Regions from separate parts of the Gemmatimonas groenlandica genome, predicted to be linked through region 2. Evidence: riboswitches for the same ligand, from Rfam matches in the RefSeq annotation. Region 2 holds a riboswitch; the other holds the start of a gene.
What was found. A riboswitch is a leader RNA that binds a small molecule or an ion and turns the genes downstream of it on or off. The one in region 2 is predicted to bind cyclic di-GMP.
Positions count from the first base shown of each region.

Region 1: it holds a riboswitch for cyclic di-GMP, as region 2 does, so the genes downstream of both, HKW67_RS12225 (Ig-like domain-containing protein) here and HKW67_RS10555 (hypothetical protein) in region 2, are expected to answer to the same signal.

Region 1 is NZ_CP053085.1:2,896,565-2,900,775, reverse strand. Features, by position in the region: gene HKW67_RS12230 (ISL3 family transposase) at 97-1,407, opposite strand; cyclic di-GMP riboswitch class I at 2,044-2,139, shown strand; gene HKW67_RS12225 (Ig-like domain-containing protein) at 2,120-4,132, shown strand.
Region 2 is NZ_CP053085.1:2,490,931-2,495,141, forward strand. Features, by position in the region: gene HKW67_RS10550 (tetratricopeptide repeat protein) at 1-893, opposite strand, end outside; gene HKW67_RS10555 (hypothetical protein) at 1,206-1,991, opposite strand; cyclic di-GMP riboswitch class I at 2,029-2,118, opposite strand; gene rpsG (30S ribosomal protein S7) at 2,289-2,759, opposite strand; gene rpsL (30S ribosomal protein S12) at 2,756-3,172, opposite strand; gene HKW67_RS10570 (hypothetical protein) at 3,348-3,893, opposite strand; gene HKW67_RS10575 (serine/threonine-protein kinase) at 4,142-4,211, shown strand, end outside.

The sequences.
Region 1 (4,211 bases), 410 kb from region 2:
CCGCCTCGCGAGCTATTCATTCAACTAGGCAGACTGAATAAGCCAGCAGAAGGGACGCGGGCAGCGCGTTCGTGACGTTTCCGTATCGAATGCACGTCAAATTGGGCACTTGTGCGCAATTCTAATCGGGTCATCCGGGAATTCCGGGAAACGCCGCGCGAATCTTGAGGAAGAAGTAGGCATCGTCGCGATACCGTAGGCGACGCGCTTGAGGGCTTTGATCTTATTGTTGCAGCCCTCGAGGACACCGGAGTTGATTGGATAGCGGCAGTGACTGAGGATGCCGTCGAGATGGCGCTCCAGCATCGCGGTAAACTTTCGGAGCGCCGGAATCCTGCTGCGGAGCGCGCGACGTCGCCAGGCCTTCCAGAACCGGAGGGCGGCGACGGGCGATCGATACTGCCAGAGACGTTTGAGATCGTCCTTGAGCACGTACACGATAAAGAGCGCGCGATTGGCGCGGAGCAGGTCGCGCAGGCGTACGCGCTCGCCACGCGTCTTGAGATTCGCCTTGTTTCGCAGCAGTAGCCAGCGGGCGCCTTTGATGACACGCCGCGCCTCGCGCACCTTCCCCTGCCCAGCGGCGGCGGCGAGCCGATTCGTCTCATCGACGCGCACGCGATCGATCACGTCCAGCGCGTACTTGGCGACGATGTGAAAGAGATCGTACACCAGCGCGGCCTGCGGATAATGCACGCGCAGCTCCGCCGCATACGGCTTCCACATGTCGACGGCCACGGCGTCCACGGCGGCGCACCGCGTCGGCCCCAGCGCCGTCAGAAAGCCGCGCAGCGCTTCTTGATCGCGCCCGCGCGCGATCCACACTACGCGCTTGCGGTCCACATCCAACACGACGGTCGCGTACTGGTGCCCCCGGCAAATGGCGAATTCATCAATCGCGATCCGTCGCAGCCCATCGAGGTGGTCCTCGGCCGCGCCAAGGCGCTGCGCGAGCGCGCGCTGATCGATCTGCTTGACCGTGTCCCAGCCCACGCCGAACCACGCCGCAACCTGTTTGATCGGCAGCACCTGCGCGAGCCGCGCGATCTTCTCCGCGAGCCGGGTCGTCATGCGCTGATAGCGATCGAGCCAGGGCACCGCCTCGACGGTCGGCCCACAGCGCGGGCACTGCAGGCGCGCCCGCGGAAACACGAGCCACGTGTCCCACTCGCCGAGCGGCAGGTCGCGCACGCGGCGCTCACTCACGTCGTGAATCTTCTCGACGATCGCGCCACACTGGCTGCATCGCTTCGGGGCACCGGCCTTCGCGCGCAACATCAACACCAAGCGCGGCGCGGGCGCCCCGAACACGTCATCGCCCTCTGCCTCCGTCTCGACCCGCTCGACGTCAAACCCTTCCCACTCGCCCAGCAGCTTCAGCAGGGCATCCGATACCGGCTCGGTCATGGCTCACCTCCGTGCCGTTTACGATGCCGAGCGGCGCGCCCGATGTCACGCCGCCATCCCTAAATTCCCGGAAGACCCCTTTAATCGAACGCGGTACTTTGCCTCCTTCGCCACTTTCAAGAATCTGAGACGATTGGCGAAGGGCGCGCTGCCGGCGAAAGTTAGCTGGACTCTAGGTCCTGCCGACCGGGCTACATCGAGACAGGCGGATCAAGATCTTCGGCCGACCGACCCGACAATGGACTCATTCGGCTTGGGCCGTCCGTACGACATGTGTCCGAAGCTCATTCGAGTGGGCAAGTGTGCTCAAAAAAGGCGAACTGTCTATGGCCGGCTTCACCGTGGCGCCTCGACTTTTGGAGGCTTAGAGTCATTGGACCCTATGGATCCTCCGAAATGCATAGAACGGCGGACACACTGAGTCGGAGCCCGGGATGTTTAGGGGGACGGTTTACTAGTGCTGAAGCCTAGGTGAGTTGCTGCGGGCGACCGGCGAATCGGCAAATAGGGGCAACAGTTACAGCGATCGTAATCTCCGTCACACCATTGGATTGCCTCGTTGCCTTCCTCTGTGGTATCCGTCAATCCTGTGGTTCTGGTCGGTTCAGAATTCCGCTGGTGGAAATCTGCCCAACGAGCCTGCAAAGGCAAAACCGGCGAAAGCCGGTGACGCAAAGCTACGAGGCTAACGCGACCAAGGATTCTCGTCGCCATGCTAGTCGAGCCGCTCAGTCGCCCTGGAGGGCAAGTGGTACGTTTTTGGAGTTTCAACCGGATGATCCTAGAGCTAACGGCTGTCGTCCTGCTATGTGCATGTGCCGATGGAGCGACTGTCAACGAGCCAGCGAGTGCGCAAGCCGAAGCTGTCAACATCGACGCGTCGGCAATGGTTCGTCAGCAGGCTGCGATAGCAATTGGAGAACAAAGGACACTTTGGGTTTCCCCGTCGCTGAAGAGCAAGTCACGTAGCACCGTGCAGCCATCGTGGCGCTCGTCGAATCCAGCGATTGCATCGATCGTACCTCAGGCAAACGGCGGACAGTACGCGGTCGTGACTGGCCTGGCAAATGGTGCTGTTTACGTCATTGCGCGTACGCCAGCCGCCGTCGACTCCTTCCTCGTTATTGTAGGAACCGGACCTGCGGCACTTCGCTTTGCGGCCTCGACATTCGCGCTGACGAGGGGCGACACCGCGCGTATAATTCCACTGGACACGGGAAGCACTTTATCTTACAGCTCGCTGAGTTCATCGGTCGCTACTGTTACGACGAGTGGACTGATTACAGCGCTGGCCTCGGGCGAAGCAAAGATTCGCGTCTCGAGTGAGCTGGGCGCATCGGGCGAGATCAGCGTAACAGTGTCGGCAACGGTCGTGCCTCCTCCGCCAGTAGGCGGGAATCGGATTGTGGCGGCGCTGACGCGGATCTCCGTTGGTTCTGGAAGCGCACTCGTGTCGAGCGGAGTGCCATTGGTGGCCGGCGCTTTACGGGACACTGACGTTAGCGCTGTTCGCGTGTTTGTTGGTGGAGTCGAGCAGCGGATTTTTGTCGCGGCATTGCAGGGGCGCCATCCAGATGGATCGCTCACTTCTATTTTGCTGCAGTTTCCATACGCGCTGGCCTCGGGTATACCCGTTGCAGCAGAGATAGTTCTGGGATCGAGCCGCACTTTGGGCGACCTGCCTCCACAGGTAAATAATCCGGGGATGCCTGATGCAGTGATCCTGCCGACTGATCCGAACTATCTAGTTCAGACTGACTTGGTCGGCGCGACGCGATCCGTTGAAAGTACGAGCGCAATCTCATCGTTTGCGTCAAAGTATGACGCAGACTTTCGGACATTCGCTGATCTTCATTGGGCGACTTACTCCGACCAATGGGAACAGAACTACTATGATCGCGCGCAAGTGTACTACGCGCAGTGGGTTCGAACGGGTAACCCTGAATATTGGACTCGAGGGACGCGCCAAGTGCTCGCGTATCGGAAGGGGTATCTTGAGCCGAATGCGTACGGAACCTCTCCTCACTGGTCGCAGATCGATGGCGTCGCGCTGCACTATCAGTTGACGGGGGATGAAATGTCACGATTCGCCGTCGGACGTGTCGCCGAAGTGCTTCGCTACTTTCGTGATAACGCTCGTATCGTTGGCCATCCGGATATCGACTCTAGAATCTTAGCCCGAACGCTTGCCGCGCAACTTTGGAGTTGGCGTCTGCAGGCCCGCGGAAACGAAGCAATTGCGACGGCGGCGGAGATCTCCACGTTTGTCTCAACTGTTCTAGGCCTTCAGGCAGCCGACGGCGCGTGGAGATACCCAATCATCTGCGCACCTCTAAGTGCCGGTCTGACATACATGGATGGCATGCTCAACGAATCGCTAATTCAGGCCTATATCCACCATAGTCCAAATCCCGCGATTCTTGCGAAGGTAAGGAAGTCCGCTGACTACATGTGGAGCCGGTGGAAGGTAGCCAGCCAGGCGGTGGAGTACGCGCCAGGCTGCCCGCCTAACTCAACGGATCCTGATTCCTATCCAGAGCTCAATAATCTGGTTGTCAACAGCTACGCTTGGATCTACGCGCAAACAGGTGACGTCGTGTTTCGTCAACGCGCGGACTCGCTGTTCAATGGTGGAGTTCGCGGGCAGTTTCTCTACGGGCAGAAGCAGTTTAATCAGCAGTACACAACGTCCTACCGCTACTTCTTCTGGCGTTCCGCTCGGTAGAGCGAACGCGTGAGTGAGCTTGCCCGCATTCCGTACTCACTTTTCTCCGGGATGCGACGGAGTGGGAGGTAGCCATGGC
Region 2 (4,211 bases):
TCACCAAGCTGCAGTTCGTGCGCGAGGATCACGTACGCGCCCGCACGGATGTCGCGCGTCCACGAATTCTCGGCGCCGGAGAGCAGCGATCGCGCGCCGCCCGCTTCGGCGTAGAACCAGATCGGACCGCGCGCCGGTCGCACGCGCACGCCGCCGGCGAGGATCGCGGCATTGTCGCTGAGTACCCGCGACTGAAGGCCGCCCGACGATTTCGAATCACGTGTCACGCGGAGCGACGTATACAGCGCTTGGCCCCAGGAACTGCCGCTCTCGATCCCGAGCCGCGTGAACCCGGTGGCAATCGTGTTCTTGAATCGCGTCTGATAGAACGGCGCGATGTAGCCTTCGGAAAAATACGACGTGCCGGGGCCCTGCTTGACGCGCAACGCGCGCTGCGCCGGCATCGAGACGACGGTGTCTTCGGCCAGCGACGCCGCCTTGAACGCGGCGAGCGCACTCTTTTCGCGACCGACGTCGTCGTACAGATAGCCGAGCGCCAGATGGTCGACCGGCGTGAGTCCGCTGGTCGTCTTCGCGATGCCCTCGAACGCCGTGATGGCTTCGCGCGTGCGCTTGAGACTGATCAGCACGTAGCCAAGCTGTCGATGGACTTCGGGGCGCGACGCGTCGCGATCGACGCCTTGACGCAGATAGTCGGCCGCGCGCGGTCGATCACCACCGGCGAGCGCGAGATAGCCGAGTTCGATTCGCGGCAGCGCCTGACTCGTGTCGGCGGCAATCGCCTGCTCGAAACTCAGTCGGGCGGCGGCCGTGTCGCCGCGCGCTTTGGCGGCGTAGCCCACATTCAGGGCAGCAGTGTAGCGCTCAGCAGGAGTGCCCTGAGCACGAGCCGGTGCCGCAGCCAGACAGACGAGTGCGACCGCAAGGGTCACTCTCGATGCCCGAACGCGACGGCGCGACGGCTCCGGAGAGTCGGAGAGGAGCGGCAATGGAACAGGGGACAGGGACTACCCGCGAACCGAATCCTACTGGTCGGATTGAGCGGTCCCTGGCTGGGCCCGCCGATTCTCGGGATGTTGACTGGATGACAATACCAGCAGTGTGACGTTCTGCGATAGACGTCACAACGTCAGGCAAGGTCACCGTCAGCAGATTTCCTGTCCCAGCACACATGCGGGCTAGCCCACACCTACCGCGCAGTGTGATAGCGCCATCATGTGATGGCCCTCACCAGCGGTTTCGCGCTAGAGCGCCCGCACGGAATGCACCTTCACCGTCGCATCCTCGGCATAGATGCCGATGCGCCCCTGCCGATACGGGCTCTCCTGATCACGGAGCCGTATGATCTCATGGCCATCGACGAACACCGCGATCGCTTCATCGACCTGAACGATCGTGACATCATAGGTTCGGCCGATCGGGAAGGTCTGCTCCGAGCCCGAGCCCAGGAACCGCTGGCCACCCGGGTAGGCCGGATCGCGCTTGCCGAGTTCCCACCCGTTGGGCTTCGGGATGAAGTAGTAGAACCGCTGATCGTCGGTATACTGCCAGATGACCCACCCGACTTCCCAGGGGTTCGGGGTGCCGTTTCGCAACTGTGCCGTCGTCTCGAGGCGGGTATGCATCACCAGGCGACTGCCGTACTGCGGACCGAGCACCATCGGCGCGTGGGTCATATAGTCCTTCTGCGCCGCCTTTGGGCCCATCGCGAGCGACGCCTGCCGTCCTTCGCCGTCTACGGCCACACAACCGTATCCATCGAAGCGCACGGTCCACGACCCGAAGTCTTCGCCTTGCGTCAGGCACTCCGGGCGGACGGTCGGGAAGTCGATGCGGGGGAGGCGATTGGCGTAGCGGAGCACGGCCAGCTGCGACGCCGCGTCGTTACGCATCGATGGTCCGGAGACCATCGCATCCAGGGACACCTGACTGCCACCGCTGGGGTCCAGCGCCGTCGTCGGGTTGGCCGACCGGCAGGATGCCAGCAACAGCATCGCCCCAGCGAGCGCGATGAGTCGGGTGTGCGACATCGCACGATTGAGCACTGCAACTCCGCGAGCGGGTTCGTTCGGTAACTCGGCCGGCTGACGTGGCGGACCACGTGTAAGCCCCGGAGCTTTGCGTCCCCGACTTCCGTCGGGTTTGCCGTTTCGCGACCTCGGTAGTGAGGCAGCGCACCACATCAAGTTGACGCGGCCATTTCAGGCGGGCAACGCTTCATGCCGTGCGTAAAACAACGCGGCCGAACCTGTGACGATGCCCACCCTGAAACGACAACTGCCTCGGGATATCCCGAGGCAGTTGAAATAATCGTGCCGGCTGTGTGACTACCAGCGATAGTGCGCGAACGCCTTGTTGGCTTCGGCCATGCGATGCGTGTCTTCTTTCTTCTTGATCGCATTGCCTTCGCCACGGCTCGCGGCGAGTACTTCGGCGGCCAGCTTCTCGGCCATCGACTTCTCGTTACGGTCGCGCGAATACCCGATGAGCCAACGCATGGCGAGGGCGGACCGGCGATCCTGACGGACTTCGACCGGCACCTGGTACGTGGCGCCACCAACACGGCGGCTCTTCACTTCGACCACCGGCTTGAGGTTGTTCAACGCCTGCTTGAACACGCCCACGCCCGGCTGGCTGGTCTTGGCCTCAACAATGTCCATCGCGCCATAGAAGATGCCTTCGGCGGTGGACTTCTTACCCTGAATCATCAGGTTGTTGATGAACTTCGAGACGGTCTGGCTGTCGTAGCGTGCGTCAGGAAGGATGGTGCGCTTTACTGCACTTTTGCGGCGGCTCACTTCTTCTTACCTCCCTTGGCGGCTGCAGCAGCCGCGGCGCCCTTCTTGGGGCGCTTGGTGCCGTACTTCGAACGGCTCTGGTTACGGCCGTTGACGCCCGATGCGTCAAGCGTGCCGCGAACGATGTGGTAACGCACGCCGGGAAGGTCCTTCACACGACCACCGCGCACGAGCACGATCGAGTGCTCCTGCAGGTTGTGTCCTTCGCCGGGGATGTAGGCCGTCACCTCGAGCTGGTTCGTGAGACGAACACGCGCAACCTTGCGCAGCGCCGAGTTGGGCTTCTTGGGCGTCGTGGTGTAGACGCGGGTGCACACGCCACGCTTGAACGGATTGCTCTTGAGCGCGGGTGCCTTGGACTTCTCCACCACGTCCTTACGGGCGCGGCGGACCAGCTGATTGATCGTAGGCATTCTAGGATGGTTGCCCGGACGGCCTGGCCGGCCGGGTGTTCGAACTCCGACATCTACGTGGATCGCCGCAGCCAGAGGTACTGGAGGCCACGGCGGCACGGAACAGAACCCTAAGCTTAGTCCGGGTCGGCGGGTGGGTCAACCGGGTCCGGCAAGCTCCCGCGAGCCGGGCGGACTACTTGGCGGCGACTTTGGCCTTGACCAGGTCGGCGATCTTCTTTTCCAAGGCGCCCATCGACGAGCAGCGCACGTCGCTGCTGGCGGCCGTGGTGGCGTTCTTCCCTGTTCCCTCGAGCGTGGTTTGGACGACACTCCCGCCGGCGTCGTTCGGGATGATGCGCGACTTCACCGTCAGCAGGAGCTGGTAGGTTTCCGCGTTCGGCATGCCCGAGTCCCCGCCGCAGTCCAGCGCCCGCATCGTCGGCACATCGCCGATCCGGCGGCGCACCCGGTACGCGTTGTTTCCGATCGTCCGCGTCTGCTGGTTCAACTCGGTGACCGGAATCGTGAGCGAGGCATAGGCTTCCTGCAGCGCCGCCCAGGCTTTCTCGACGGGCGCGTTGATCAGGACGCTATTGACCTCCGTGGTCGAGACCATGTTGATCCCGGTGGCGGAGCCTTGCGCGTTCTGAATGACCGCCGTCTGCACGCTACTGGTTCCGAAGTCCCCGCTCTTGCTGGCGGACTTGCTTGCGCAGCCCGTCATCGCGGCGAGCAACACAGCCGCGGAAAGCACCACCGAGACACGACGCCCGGCATCGCGGTGAATCGCCAGCAGACGTTTCGACGTAATCATTGGGGACTCCGCGGCATCGCTGCCGGCTCCTTCGGGTGTCTTAACAGCGGGACTGGGGTAACGTACCTGAGGGTAGGAAGGTGCGCTAATCAGGTCCCGAGTCACCTCCGGTGGTAGACTGGAGGGTGACGCGCAGTGACCACACCGGACCATTGGTTTTCCGTGAGAATGCCGTGAGCGACTTCCAAGACCGACTCCAACGCGCCCTCGACGGCGAGTTCCTGATCGAACGGGAACTCGGCG